2 regions of the Ureibacillus endophyticus genome follow, and region 2 is predicted to be linked to the other one. Evidence: riboswitches for the same ligand, from Rfam matches in the RefSeq annotation. Region 2 holds a riboswitch; the other holds the start of a gene.

Region 1 (7,787 bases), 1.8 Mb from region 2:
CATCTGGGTTTGCAATGTCACAAATGAAACGTGCTACTTTACCTTTTTCATTTGTCCATGGGAAGATTACAAAAGTATCTAAATCTGGTTTTAAATACATATCTGATTCTTCGATACGTACAAATCCTTCGATTGATGATCCATCAAACATCATTTTATTGTCTAACGCTTTATCTAATTGACTTACTGGAATTTCAACGTTTTTAATTGTTCCTAAGATATCCGTGAATTGTAGACGAATATACTTAACTTCTTTTTCACTTACGATTTGTTTAATTTGCTCTTTTGTGTACTTAGCCATTACATCCACTCTCCTAATTAATTAAAATTCATCCTTAATGCGAGGTAAATCCCCATTTCTTAAAGAAACCTTTTCCAATATTTGCGCTTGTTGTATTTCCTCACGCAATATTGAACGAAGTTGTGCATCCGAAATCGATACTTTGTCAGCTGTTTTGACACCACCAGTACTTCTCATGTCAAATACCTTCTTGACCCCAGCTATGTTAATTCCTTGGTTGAGGAGGTCTCGAATTTCTAACAGTGCATCGACATCATTTAACGAAAACATCCTTCTATTACCTTCTGATTTTGCCGGTTCTATAAGTTTATGTTCCTCGTAGTAGCGAATTTGCCGCGCACTCAACTCCGTTAATTTCATTACCATGCTTATAGGGAGTAACGGCATGGCTCTTCGAAACTCTCGACTCATTAGTATCTCCTCCCTTTCATGTTTTTATATTAATATATGTTATGTCTCTTTGCAATGTGATGTTAGGAAAAATAACATATGTTTTTTCGATAATTATTATCCAGTTATTAGATACATTTGCCATCAAATGTTCAATAATTTCGATTGATTATTGTATTAAAAAAGCCGTTCAATAAGCGTAAATGCTTATCAAACGGCTCAAAATCCTTATGACACGTTTTGTACCCTTTTTAAATCTGAAAATCTTACATCGCCATTTCACAAAAAAAATCAACGGGACGACACCACCCCGTTGATTTTTAATATTGTTATAGAAGATATTGTGCTCGTTGATTTCCGATCCACACTCTCATCGTACGGAATAACACAATAACAATCACTAATAACATAATTCCTTTTACTATATTAAACGGTAAAATACCTAATACAATCGTTTCTTTCATATCGAAACTGCCCCAACCAAGGAAATAAGAGTACATTGGTAAGAAGGCAACATAATTTAATAAGCTCATTCCTACAGACATCGTGATTGTACCAACTACTAAACCAAATGTTAAACCTTTAATTGTAGGTAATTTTTTATAGATGTAATATACAGGTAAAATGAATAAGATTCCCGTTACGAAATTTGCCATATGTCCAACTGGAACTCCAGTAGGTGCTCCCGAGAAAATCCAATCCAGAATGTTTTTAAATAATTCTACTAAAGTACCAGCTAATGGACCCATTGTAATGGCTGCAATTAACGCCGGTACATCACTAAAGTCAATTTGCAGGAACACCGGGAACCATGGTAGCGGGAAATTTAAAAGCATTAAAATAAATGAAATACTACTTAACATAGCAATCGTTACGAATGAACGTAACTTAAGTTTTTGATGTTTCATCGCAATCTCTCCTCTTTGCTGATTCAACTCGCAAGAAGAAAGGACAGTCACCAAAATTCGTTTCTCAATGTAAAAATCCCTTATGTAAAATGAGCATAAGGGAGAAAATAGGCACATTGACATGAAGTGGTAAAAAATCGTACGCGAAAGAAGAGATTACCAACACGAAAATTGGCAACTCAAATAAAAGTATGTGCAACAATATATTTGCATACTTTTAGCGTACAGTTTTTTCCAATTCAAAACGAATCGAATAAAGACCGTACCTTCACCTTCTCCCATCCAGACTATACTGTCGGCTTTGGAATCGCACCAAATCCTGCTTTATAAAAAAGCTCGCGGGCTGAAGAAAACATCTGCAAAATCCTCCAAGTTAATGGTCGGAAGTTGCGTTTTCTATTACCGCCGGTCGGGAATTACACCCTGCCCCGAAGATGAATCAAATATTAAATTTGTTTTATGGTACTATTATATCTCGGAAAAGAAGTATTGTAAATAGGAGTAAAATAGTTTATTGAATTTACTGAATAATTCGATTTATTGTAGAACTAGTTCATAAGATACTTCGTTTGCAGCTATTGGCATAGGTAGTGGTTCACTAAAATTAAAACCCTGCCATCCCGTCTGTACAATGTTATTAAATTGTACTTGCATATTGAAGTTAGCCGCTGTTAATAAAATACCTTCTATCATTTGCATAGCATCTTGTTGATCGTAATTCATTAAATCTAGTTGATCAGTAAATGCAACTGTCACAATGTCACCTTCAACTGAAATTTTAAAATCAACCCCTTCGATAATGACAGATTGATAAATATCATTATCCTCCTCTTTCATTGCTGAAATGGCTTCTTCTATAGTGCTAAAAGTTAAACGAAAATTTGGTGCTAAATATTCTGATCCGTCTGCTTGTGTATGTCTGTAATAATTATATTGGTTCTTTAACTGTATTGGTTTATTTGGCATTCCAACTTCACTAAATACAAAAGGTGAACCTGTTTCATCTAACGTAATTGCTTCATCATAGTAGTAACTGAATGTATCAATAAGGGAAGCTTCATACGTAGCTGGTCCTGCTGATCCGGAATCATATGGCGGATTCTTTGGTAATGTATGAACAACTTGTTGATTTTGTTCTGATATTTTTCCAACATAGGGATGATACTCACTAAAACCAATCGCACTTTCATCAAATAGTGGTGCGTATTGATTATAAAGGTCAACACCGGTAGGCTTAATTTTGCCGAAATCCTCCATAATCCGTTCATTTGGGATTAGTACCGTTACCGGAACACTATCAGCTGCATCACTTGCTAATCCTAATTGGAAAATTGTTTTTCCTTCGATTTCATCTGGATAGACAGCTGTGCTTAGATTAACGGCATCCATCGTCATCATTGTTCGATTTTCTGCTAATTCTGTTGCAGACTCTTGTTCCATTTGGCCCGTATCTTCTGTAGATTCCATTTTCATACTCTCTTCCGATACTTCTGATGTTTGATTTAGCTCTTTCATAAATGAAGGTACTAAAATTGCAAATAAAATAAGTGCGGCGGCAGATATTGTAATCGGGATCCAATTCCGTTTTTTCTTTTTAACAATTTTTGTTTCTTCTTCGTCAAAAACTCCATCATCTATTAATCGTTGAAGCACATCATCTTTTGAACGATGATCATGAATTTTTGGTACATTTGAAAGCACTTGTTCGATTTTTTCATCGTCCCATTTTTCATGACTCATAATGATTTGCCTCCTTTTTACCAGATGTTGTTAATAAATCTCGTAGGTTCTTAATCGCTCGATGTTGGGTAGTTTTGACTTTCCCTTCAGTCCAATTTAATATCGCTGCTGTTTCTGCAATAGATAATTCTTGAAAATATCGCATGATTATAACCATCTTTTGATCCCCTGTACATTTTTCTAAAGCTTCGAGTAATTGCTGCATATCATCGTTTAATTCAATTAATGCTTCAGGCGATTTTGTCGGTGAAACAAGCTGTTCCGTTTCCCAGTTAAATGCATCAAAATTACGAGATGAACGAACTGCATTTTTTCGGAAATAATCGATGGCTACATTTTTCGCTATGGCAAAAAGCCAAGTCTTTTCGGAACTTCTTCCTTCAAATCGTTCATAGGATTTCAAAACCCGTACATATACTTCGTGGGACAAATCCTCTGCAACTCCACGATCTTTCACTAAGTATATTAAAAATTGAAAGACATCTTGATGATAGCGATCGTATAACGAATGGAAAATGGATTTCTTCAATCCATACCACCCCCGTTCTTTATATTTGTCGAGTTTGAATAAAAAAGGTTACATCATTCAAAAAAGCGTCTATTTTTATTGGAATTTGCAGACTTTCTATTAATTGTTCATTTTTTCTATTATTAACCCAATTTTGTCTAATAATCCCACACATTTATCTATTATTCCAAAACTTCTTTAATAAATCTACTATTGGTGTGTTTCTAAACCAACAAAAAAAAGCAGAGGAAAGTTTCCCCTACTTATAATGGTAAATGGAAAGTGAAGGTTGTGCCAACGCCAACTGTACTATCGACTTTAATATTTCCTTTATGTGCTTCTACTATATTTTTTGCTATAGCAAGGCCCAATCCTGTTCCGCCTTTTGAGCGAGTACGTGCTTTATCTGCTTTATAGAAACGCTCAAAGACAAAGGATAAATCTTCTTGTGGAATGCCTTCACCAGTGTCTGCCACTTGAATTTTTGCATAAGAGAATTCTTGATCCAAGGAGACTGTCACACTTCCATTTTCAGGTGTGTGTCGAATAGCATTGTCAATTAGATTTGTCAGTACTTGTTCAATTCGGTCTTCATCAAGACTGATCATAACATCCTCTGATAAAGAGCTTTTGAATTTCAGATTAACGTGTTTTTCTTTTGCAACTTGAGCAAATTTTTGAGTAATACGCTCAAGGACATGGACAGCAGAGACATCTTCTTTATAAAGCGTTGTATGTCCAGATTCCATGCGTGCTAAATCCAGTAAGTCTTTTACAAGGCGCCCCATTCGTTGGGATTCATCGTAAATGATACGAATCATTTCATTGCGTTCTTCTTCTTCTGTCACGACATCATCCAATAGTGCCTCTGAATAGCCCTGTAACATGGCAATCGGTGTTCGAAGCTCGTGAGAAACGTTTGCGATAAAGTCTGATCGCAGTTTTTCCAAACGCAATTGTTCCGTCATATCTCGTATTACAGCAATGGCTCCACGAATGGATTGTTGACTATTTTTTAATGGGCTTATCGTTATTCGGTAATAAGAACCATCCATTTCAATATCTTCTTCTAATTTGTCTTCAAAATCTAAAACATGCTCTAGCATCTCATAAATTTCAATTGGAATTGGACTATCACCTTGCGATTTTTTTCGCAGGAACCATTTTTGTAATAATCGATCCGCTGGTGGATTGCTTAATAAAATCGTACGATCACGGTTAAAGGTGATTACACTATCCGTCATCGAAGTTAAGACACTTGCTAATTGTTCTTTCTCCTGATTAATAACCTCTAAATGATGTTTTAATTGTCTCCCCATTTGATTAAATGCCATTGCGAGTTGTCCAATTTCATCATTTTGAGTTGTTGGTAACGTTGCATCAAATTTCCCTTTTGCCAATTCAAAGGCGTGTTCACGCATTTTACGTAATGGCCACGTAATACGGGAAGATAGGAAAAATGCAAAGAATGTTGTTAAAACAAACGCGATAAATGCTGAAAGAAAGACAATTTTCGTTGTTTTTTGTGAAGTTTTATGCAAAGCAGTTGGGTTTTGGTAGATAAAGATTGCCCCATGTAAAGCATCTTCACTTTTTAACGGGTAGCTAAGCACAAAATACGATTCCATCTTGTCGTCTTCAATTTGAGATGGAAGTATCATTTCTTTTATAATCGGTTTATTCGATTCGTATATTTTATTAAAATCTTTACTATTTACAATACTTTCTTGAATTTCTACTTTATTAATTCCTGTTTGAAAAGCGGAAACAACCAGATGATCTGGGGATACTAAAAGTGCATTTGTATCTTCTGGCAACATTTCTTCAATGATTTCATCTGCTAAATGTTCTAAGTTATACTTATCAACTATACTGGCAATGGTTGAGGCGGTTTGATTTAATGATTGTTCTGCCTTTTCTTTATGGTAATTTTCAAGAAACTCTAACATTAAAATTGTGAAGACGAATAATACAAATGAAACGAGAAGCAATATGGTAATCCATAGCTTCCCGACAATACTTCTCCATATTCTATTCATTGATAACCTCGAATTTATAACCTACGCCCCAAACCGTCACGATCATTTTTGCAGCATTTTCTGACACACGATTTAATTTTTCACGTAGACGTTTTACATGTGTATCAACTGTTCGTAAGTCACCAAAGAAATCATAATGCCAAACTTCTTTTAATAGTTGCTCACGGTCAAATACTTTATCTGGTGATTTCGCTAAGAAGTATAAAAGCTCATATTCCTTAGGAGTTAAGTTTACTTCTGTTCCATCTGCTGTTACACGATGAGCATCATGGTCAATCGTTAAGTGTGGAAATACAACTAAATCCTTTGATGAAGATGGACTTGACACCGGTGAGAATGCAGAAGAACGTCTTAAAATAGCCTTCACACGAAGTACAACTTCACGTGGGCTAAATGGTTTTACGATATAATCATCTGCACCTAGTTCAAAACCTTGTACACGATTTGCCTCTTCACCTTTTGCCGTTAAAAGGATAATTGGTGTTGTTTTCTTTTCACGCAATTCTGCACAAACTTGAAGCCCGTCTTTCTCAGGCATCATAATATCTAATAATATACAATGGTAATCATTTTCTAAAGCTTTCGAGAGTGCAATTTCGCCATTTTCCGCCTCTTCTACTTGATAGCCTTCGCGTTCAAGATACATTTTTAATAGGCGACGAATACGGTCTTCATCATCAACTACTAATACAGATATATTTTCAGACATAGGTTTTACCCCTCTCATTCTTTCTCTAATATTATTGTACAATTTCATGTCGAAAAATAAAAGATGATATAGTAAAACTTACATTAACGGGTAATACATATAAAGAAAGTTCTTCCCAAGATAGAGAAGAACCTTCAAAAATATTAATTATTATGCATAAGAATGTAGACCTGCAATTACTAGATTCACGACAATTAGGTTGAAGAGGATGATTGCAAAGCCGATTAACGCAAGCCAAGCACTCTTCTTCCCTTCCCATCCTTTTGAAAGACGTAAATGCAAGAACGCTGCATAGAATAACCAAGTAATAAGAGCCCATACTTCTTTCGGATCCCATCCCCAGAATCTACCCCATGCTTCTTGTGCCCAAATCATCGCAAAAACTAGTGCACCTAAACTAAATACAGGGAAACCAATTAATACAGAACGGTAACCAATTTCATCTAGTAAGTTCAAATTAACTTTACGTACTAATGGATGTAGCAAATCTAAAATTCTTCTACGTGAAATTAATCTGAATAGTAAATAAATAATTGAACCTACGATAAATGACCAGAATACAACTGTTAATTTTTTTGCATTAATAACAGGAGGCATTTCTGCAATTGGTTCCATAACATCATCTGTTAATAATACATATTCGTTCATACCAAACACAGCTGGTACGTTATAGATAATTTCATGTTGAGCACCATTTTTATCAACATAATTAAATACCGCTTCGTAACCCATGCTTCTGAAAATAACAGTTACAACAATAAAGCCAACAACAAGAACAGCAAAATATAGTACTGCCTCTAACCAAAAACGACCTTTTGTTTTTACTTTTGGATCTACTGCTTTTAATAAATAAATTAACCCCGCTACTGCACTAATCGCTAAAATAGATTGTCCAAGTGCAGCTGTAATTACGTGAATTGTTAACCAATAACTTTGTAATGATGGAACAAGAGGTGTTACATCTCTCGGGAACATCGCTGCGTATGCAATAATTAATAAAGCAATCGGTAATGCGACTAAGCCAAGTGCAGTTAATCGGTACATATAATAAATTAAAATAAATGCACCAACGATAAACATACCGAATGCAGTTGTAAATTCGAACATATTACTTACAGGAGCATGTCCCGTATACATCCATCGTGTAATAAAGTACCCTAATTGTGCAAGGAAACCGATAATGGTAACAATG
Region 2 (7,787 bases):
AATAATTGAACTATTACTATTGATAAATAGTTTTAGGATCCAAAAATAAAAACAGAGATCATCTTATTATAGAAGATCTCTGTTATTTTTTATTTATTTTTCAACGTCAACTTCGCTACAATTTCTACCCTTGCTGTTTGTGGGAACATATCAACAGGTTGAATATATTCCACTTTGTAGATTTTTGTGAGTTCTTGTAAATCCTTGGCGAAAGTTGAAGGGTTACAAGAAGTATATACAAATCGTTTTGGTTGAATTTTCATTACGGTTTTAATAAAACTTGGTGCTAAGCCAGTACGTGGTGGGTCTACAGTAATCACATCAGGAATAAAGCCTTCTTTTCGCCATTTTGCAAGCCATTCTTCGGCAGTTCCTGTATAGTAGCGAGCATGTTTAAATCCATGGTTTCTTGCATTTTTCTTTGCATCATCTACACTTTCAGGTACAACATCCATGCCTCGAACTTCTTTCGCATGAGGGGCTAGCCATAATCCAATTGTACCAACACCACAATAAGCATCTACAACTTTTTCTTTTCCAGTTAAGTTAGCAGCTTTTTTAATTTCGTCATATAAATGAACCGTTTGCTCAGGATTTAGTTGGAAGAAAGCGCGGGAAGATAAATCAAATGCAAGTTCCCCTAATTCTTCGTGGATTGTTTCTTTACCATGTAAAACGATTGTTTCATCACCAAAAATAAGGGAGGTTTTCTCTCTGTTTATATTTTGAGTAATAGAAACAATACTTGGATCAATCTTTAGCATACGTTCAATCAGTTCTTGTTTATGTGGAAGGTCTTTTCTCGTTGTGACTAAACATACTTGAGTTTCGCCTGTTTTGATTCCAGTTCGAACAACGATTGTTCTTACTAAACCGTCTAAAGTTTTTCCATCATATATTGTGATATTTAGTTTTTGTAATATTTTACGTGTAGCAACGGTAATTTTTGATGTTAACGGATGTTGAACAGCACAATCATTAATATTTAATAATTTATTTGTCCCTTCAGTAAATAATCCTGCGTAAACACGTTTACCTTCTTTGCGTACTTGGAAACTACTTTTGTTTCGATAGTGCCAAGGGTTGTCCATTCCTAACGTTGAACGAACTTCTACCGTTTCAGCTAATGGTTTTACATATTTTTCTAATGCTTGTACAACCATATCTCTTTTTTCTTTTAACTGCCCAGTGTAGGATAAATGCTGTAGCTGACATCCACCACATTCATCATAAATTGCACACAATGGTTCTTGGCGATCCTTAGAAGGTTTACGGATTTTTAAAATTTCAGCCTCAGCAAAATTGCGTTGTACTTTCGAAACTTTCACCGTTACTTCTTCACCAGGTAAGGCACCTTTTACAAAGACTACATTGCGTTTGTAAAACCCAACCCCTTCACCATTTATCCCTAATCGTTTAATCGTTAACGGAAATTTTTGTCCTACTTCCATTAAAACTTTTTCGCTCAAATCGCGTTCACGTCCTTTAATAAGTTCATTTAATCATTATAGCTGAGAGTTTATGTAAAGCAAGTGGAGATATTTTGCTTTGTATAATGATGTACATTAATATGAATAATCGAATTAAAAGAATTTTTTTGTGGTTTATTTTGAAAATTCATGATATGTTTAATTCAAATTAAATAATTTTATCCTTCGGGGTCGGGTGAAATTCCCAATCGACGGTGATGAAGAAATTCTAAGCCCGTGAGCTAATTATTAGCAGGATTTGGTGCGAATCCAAAGCCGACAGTATAGTCTGGATGGGAGAAGGATGTAAAATGCTATTAAAATAATGATTTTTAATGGTCTTATTTAGTATTGCCATTTTACATTTCTAGTTAATCCCGGACCTTTTTCGGGATTTTTTTATTTAATTTAACCAAACTAAATATATTCGTTTTATCCTTCGGGGTCGGGTGAAATTCCCAATCGACGGTGATGAAGAAATTCTAAGCCCGTGAGCTAATTATTAGCAGGATTTGGTGTGAGTCCAAAGCCGACAGTATAGTCTGGATGGGAGAAGGATGTGGCGCTTTTTGAAAAATTGATTTTCGAAAGGCTTATTTAACTATACCTAAATTAGGTTAGTTAAATGATTTCGTAATAAATTATGTCGTGTATATAGACGAAATCTGACGCATAGAACAACACTCCCAACTCCTAAGGATTCCTTTCTTTAGGGGTTTTTTAATTTATTTAAAAAGAGGTGAGTTAATGTTTACAGGAATTATTGAAGACCGAGGACGTGTCACAGCAATTCAAAAAGATGAAAAAAGTATGCAGCTAACAATTGCTACGAAAAAAATTCTTACTGATGCGAATTTAGGTGACAGTATTGCAGTGAATGGTGTTTGTCTTACAATTACTCATTTTACCGATGAGCAAATGACTGTAGATGTAATGCCTGAAACTGTTAAAGCCACAACGATTCATACGCTGAAATTAGGAGATTATGTTAACTTGGAACGAGCAATGAGTGCAGGTGGACGTTTTGGTGGTCATTTTGTTTCTGGTCATGTTGACGGAGTTGGAACGATTCGAAGTAAAAAACCTGTGTCAAATGCAGTTTACATTGAAATCGAAATTCCTAAAGAATTAGCAGAAAATTGTATTCCGAAAGGTTCCATTACCATTGATGGAACAAGTTTAACTATATTTAAGGTGAGCGAACAGAGTGTAACGGTATCACTTATTCCGCATACTTATAGTGAAACAATTTTGGGGATAAAAAGTGTAGGCGATCAGGTCAATATAGAAACAGATATGCTAGGAAAGTATGTTATGCACCATTTAAGAAAAACTGAAGATAAATCAAATATAACCTTAGACTTTTTACGTCAAAACGGTTTTTAAATTTAAGGTGGTGGTACAAATGTTAAACACAATAGAAGAAGCATTAGAGGATTTAAAAGTAGGAAAAAACATTATTGTTGTAGATGATGAAAATCGTGAAAATGAAGGCGATTTAGTGATATTAGCGGAATTTGCAACTCCTGAAAATATTAACTTTATGGCTACATATGGACGAGGTTTAATTTGTACGCCAATTACAAGACAACTTGCAGAAAAACTACAATTTAATGCAATGGTTGAAAATAACACGGACAATCACCAAACAGCATTTACTGTTAGTGTGGACCATATTGAAACAACGACAGGGATTAGTGCATATGAACGTTCCTTCACGATTTTACAAATCATTAATGAAAATGCAAAACCAGGCCACTTTAGAAGACCGGGCCATGTGTTTCCGCTCGTTGCTAAGGACAATGGGGTATTGGAAAGAAGAGGGCACACAGAGGCAGCTGTAGACTTAGCTACTTTATGTGGGTCTAGCCCTGCAGGTGTAATATGCGAAATTATGGGCGATGACGGAACAATGCTACGTTTAGAAGGTTTGGAAAAATTTGCAAAAGAACATGATTTAAAAATCATTTCAATAGAAGATTTAGTTCGCTTTCGTACAAAAAAATTGATGATGGTAAAAGGAGAATAGCAAATGGGGAAAATTTTTGAAGCACAATTAATAGGTACAGATTTAAAAATAGGTATTGCAGTAGGTCGATTCAACGAATTTATCACTTCAAAATTATTAGACGGTGCTCTTGATGGACTAAAACGTCATGGAGTAAAGGAAGAAAATATTGATATCGCTTGGGTTCCAGGTGCTTTTGAAGTACCATTTATCTCAAAACAAATGGTGAAAACGGGGAATTATGATGCAGTAATTGGCCTAGGTACAGTTATCCGTGGCTCAACTACTCACTATGATTATGTATGTAACGAAGCAGCAAAAGGAATTGCAAAAGTTTCATTAGATACAGATGTTCCAGTGATTTTTGGAATTGTGACGACTGAAAATATTGAGCAGGCTATCGAACGTGCTGGTACAAAAGCTGGAAACAAAGGATATGACTCAGCAGTTTCAGCTATTGAAATGGCGAATTTAAATAGAATGTTTAAATAAAAAAGCGAGGTGTCCAAAAATTTGGACACCTCTTCTTCTCGATAAAGATATTTTAGTAAGTATTGCTTCTGCGGTGGTCGCATCAAGATGCCACCATCCTCGGCGCACATTGGCTGTCTCAAAAGTCTTTTCAGACAGCCAATTATTCAGTTAAATTTTCCATTACTAAATCATCTAATGTTCCAAAAGTATAGCCTTCTTTTTTTGCATCTTCAATGAATTTAGGTAGAGCATCTGCATTATGTTTTGCTACGGTATGCAATAGAATGACTGCTCCAGGATGTAGTTGTGTCATTAACTCATCATAAGCATACTCCCAACCAACAGTTGAATCAGCGTGCCAGTCAACAAATGCAGTATCCCAGAAAATGTGCGTATAGCCATGCTCATTACCTACTCTGAGATCGCGTTCACTGAAAATTCCCTTTGGTGGGCGAACGTAATATGTACGTTCAATTCCAGCGACCTCTTTTAGCTTTTCATCAAACTTTTTCCATTCCTTCACAAGTTCTTCATCAGATAATTTAGACATATCGGGATGTCCGTAAGAATGGTTTCCTATTATATGTCCTTCTTTTATCATTCTTTTTACTAAATCCGATGCACTTGTTAAGTAATGTCCTGTTAAAAAGAAGGTTGCTGGCACTTTTTCTTTTTTGAGAGTATCTAAAATGCCTTCCGTATAGCCGTTTTCAAAACCATTATCGAAAGTTAAATAAATTACCTTTTTATTTGGATTTCCTCGATAAAAAGCACCGTGTTCTTTCAATATTGTTTCAAATTTTGCCCCTGCATCTGCTGGCATTCCGTCTTTTGATTTAGTAAAGCCCCAATGATAAGAGTTGGCGCTGGCGATTTCAGGTTTTATAAATGAAAATACGAGTGTAGCGACAATGACACATATGGCAAAGCCGAAAATATGACGTTTTCCCATAACTACTTATTGCCTCCTTTTGTGTTATGTTGTGCGAAATTAATTGCATTATGCGAATTTCTTTATCTAAGTCACCATAATGTGAAAATCCCATCAAAAATGAAATAATACGTGTATACTAACTGTAGAAGGAGTGTTCCTATGCCAGTTATTTCAAAAATAACCCGTCAAAAAAACAATCCAGAACGTTATAATATTTATTTAGATGAAAAATACGCATTTGCTGTGGACGAGTCTACATTAATTAAGTTTGGATTAACAAAAGGAAAAATACTCGAACCATTTGATATTGATGAAATTAATTATGAAGATGAAATTGCAAAAGCGTTTAATCGTGCTATTCAATATTTAAGTTTCCAAATGCGCAGTGAATATGAGGTAAAGAAAAAACTGTTAGATGCAGGATTTGGGGAATCCGTTGTTTTAGAAGCCATTCGTAAGCTTGAAAAAATCGGATTATTAAATGATGAAACCTATTCAAAAGCGTTACTTGAAACGAGGAAAAAAACAGCAAAAAAAGGTCCTCGCGCAATTAAACAAGATTTAATTAAAAAGGGAATTGATAAAGAAACCCAAAAGAAAGTATTAGATTCTTTTACATATGAAGAACAAGTGAAAATAGCCATGGATTTAGCTGAAAAAACAGTACGGGCAAATAACAAAAAAACACCGATGCAAATCAAACAAAAAGTGCAGGATGTATTGCTCCGGAAAGGTTATTCCTATTCAGTATTGAACGAAATACTTGACCAAATTCACATTGAGCGAGAAGATGATGAATGGCAACAAATGATTGAGCTTCAAGGTGATAAAATTTGGAGGAAATATAGTGCGAAATTTTCTGGAAGTGAGCTATACATGAAAGTAAAACAAGCCCTTTATCAAAAAGGCTTTCCGATAGAAGCAATTGAACAATTTATTGAGCAAAAGGAGACAGAAAACGATGAATGAAAAAAGCTATGCAGAAATGACGGAGCAAGAACTACAAGACGAAATTAGAAAGCTTCGAGAAAAGGCAAGAAAAGCTGAACAACTTGGAATTGTGAATGAATATGCAGTATATGAACGTAAAGCATTAATGGCAGAGGCGTATTTAATTGATCCGAAAACAATTGTGCCAGGTGAAATGTATCGCATAAATGGGGCACCAGGAGAGTTCTTTAAAGTGGAATATTTAAAAGGACGTTTTGCATGGGGTTACCGCTTAGGTGGGGAACGCTATGAAGAGGCATTACCCATCTCAATATTAGCACCGATGAAGGTAGGGAAATAAATGGCTGTAAATGAAATAATCGATCGCTTAACTCAAGAATTGGCCGGCAGAAACCCAAATTTATCTGTAAATAAAGCACGTACTTGGGTAGAACTTCTTTGGTCAGACTTTGAATCAACATATGCTAAAGCCGGCTACGATTATCGCGGAGCTGAATATACAGAGCGTATTATTAAACAATGGATAGAAAGCTACGGAGATAAAATCCATGAGTTTGTAAGTAGAAATCCTAAGTATGCTCATTTTTTAGATGATGATGATGATGAGTCTTTGCATTAAGAATTTGGATAACTCGTAATGAAGAGGAAAACAGAGCTTTAAACGTTCAAAATGGTATTCATACCGATGATGAAGACGAAAACTGTGTTGAAAATCGTTCAAAATGGTATTCATACCCCTGATGAAGGCGAAATTTGCGCCGGTAATTGTTCAAAATAGTGTTCTTACCGTAGATGAAGACGGAATTTGAGCTGAAAATTGCCCAAAATGGTATTCATATCTGTGATGAAGACTAAAAATGCACTGGAAAACGTTCAAAATCGTATTCATAAAAATAAAAACCATATAACATAAAAAATGGTCTTCATTGTAAATAATGAAGACCATTAATTGTGTATTTAGATTTAGGCTTTCTGTTTGGTAGAAAGAGCCGCCTCCGCTTTTCTATTGTCTAGCTACGCGCGTTAGCTCCTCGGCAACTTCAGAATCGCCTTCAAGGGCAAAAAGCGCCCTTTTGTCGATTCTTCCAGTTGCTTTCGGAGCAGAACGAACGCGCTCCGCTTTTCTGATTGTCTAGCTGCGGCGGCTAGCTGCTCGAAAACTTCAACTCCTTTCTGCATGTGCAAGCACACTTGGCAGGAGTCTCCAGTTTTTTTCGCAGCTAAACGAGCCGCCTCCGCTTTTCTATTGTCTAGCTACGCGCGTTAGCTCCTCGGCAACTTCAGAATCGCCTTCAAGGGCAAAAAGCGCCCTTTTGTCGATTCTTCCAGTTGCTTTCGGAGCAGAACGAACGCGCTCCGCTTTTCTGATTGTCTAGCTGCTCGAAAACTTCAACTCCTTTCTGCATGTGCAAGCACACTTGGCAGGAGTCTCCAGTTTTTTTCGCAGCTAAACAAGCCGCCTCCGCTTTTCCATTGTCTAGCTACGCGCGTTAGCTCCTCGGCAACTTCAGAATCGCCTTCAAGGGCAAAAAGCGCCCTTTTGTTGATTCTTCCAGTTGCTTTCGGAGCAGAACGAACGCGCTCCGCTTTTCTAATCACTAGCACCGATTTGGAGTTTTCGTTGTAGTTTGTCTTCGCTGAATATCCAACCCGTGTAAGAGTTCACGATGTTTAGGTTTTCATCGATATGTGCTACTGCTACGAATGGATAGCGATCATTACTTCGATAGCGTAGATCGATTAAACGCACTTCCGTTAATCCATTATCCACTTCTGAAATTTCCCATCGATAAATTGGTGAAAAAGAGACAAATGCTTGTAAATTGACATCTTCCATAGCTTTATCAACAATTGGTGTTTTGGGAATAGGGTGGATTTCGAATTTATCGTAAATATTAATTGTTCGCCCATATGCAGTTCCTACATAATAATGGGTTTTTGATTTTGCAGC

What was found. A riboswitch is a leader RNA that binds a small molecule or an ion and turns the genes downstream of it on or off. The one in region 2 is predicted to bind FMN.
Region 1: another riboswitch for FMN. It lies ahead of NKR20_RS05840 (ECF transporter S component); the one in region 2 lies ahead of ribE (riboflavin synthase).

What each region holds. Positions count from the first base shown of each region.
Region 1 covers NZ_JAMYWW010000001.1:1,191,583-1,199,369, reverse strand. The annotation lists gene glnA (type I glutamate--ammonia ligase) at 1-301, opposite strand, end outside; gene NKR20_RS05845 (MerR family transcriptional regulator) at 323-712, opposite strand; gene NKR20_RS05840 (ECF transporter S component) at 1,021-1,599, opposite strand; FMN riboswitch at 1,866-2,039, opposite strand; gene NKR20_RS05835 (hypothetical protein) at 2,137-3,339, opposite strand; gene NKR20_RS05830 (RNA polymerase sigma factor SigX) at 3,329-3,868, opposite strand; gene NKR20_RS05825 (ATP-binding protein) at 4,111-5,886, opposite strand; gene NKR20_RS05820 (response regulator transcription factor) at 5,879-6,595, opposite strand; gene ccsB (c-type cytochrome biogenesis protein CcsB) at 6,746-7,787, opposite strand, start outside.
Region 2 covers NZ_JAMYWW010000001.1:2,985,360-2,993,146, reverse strand. The annotation lists gene NKR20_RS14895 (TDT family transporter) at 1-49, shown strand, start outside; gene rlmD (23S rRNA (uracil(1939)-C(5))-methyltransferase RlmD) at 90-1,451, opposite strand; FMN riboswitch at 1,648-1,778, shown strand; FMN riboswitch at 1,901-2,031, shown strand; gene ribE (riboflavin synthase) at 2,217-2,855, shown strand; partial or broken gene ribB (3,4-dihydroxy-2-butanone-4-phosphate synthase) at 2,875-3,495, shown strand; gene ribH (6,7-dimethyl-8-ribityllumazine synthase) at 3,502-3,969, shown strand; gene pdaA (delta-lactam-biosynthetic de-N-acetylase) at 4,112-4,903, opposite strand; gene recX (recombination regulator RecX) at 5,045-5,854, shown strand; gene NKR20_RS14860 (YfhH family protein) at 5,847-6,176, shown strand; gene NKR20_RS14855 (YfhJ family protein) at 6,177-6,455, shown strand; gene NKR20_RS14850 (metal-dependent hydrolase) at 7,428-7,787, opposite strand, start outside.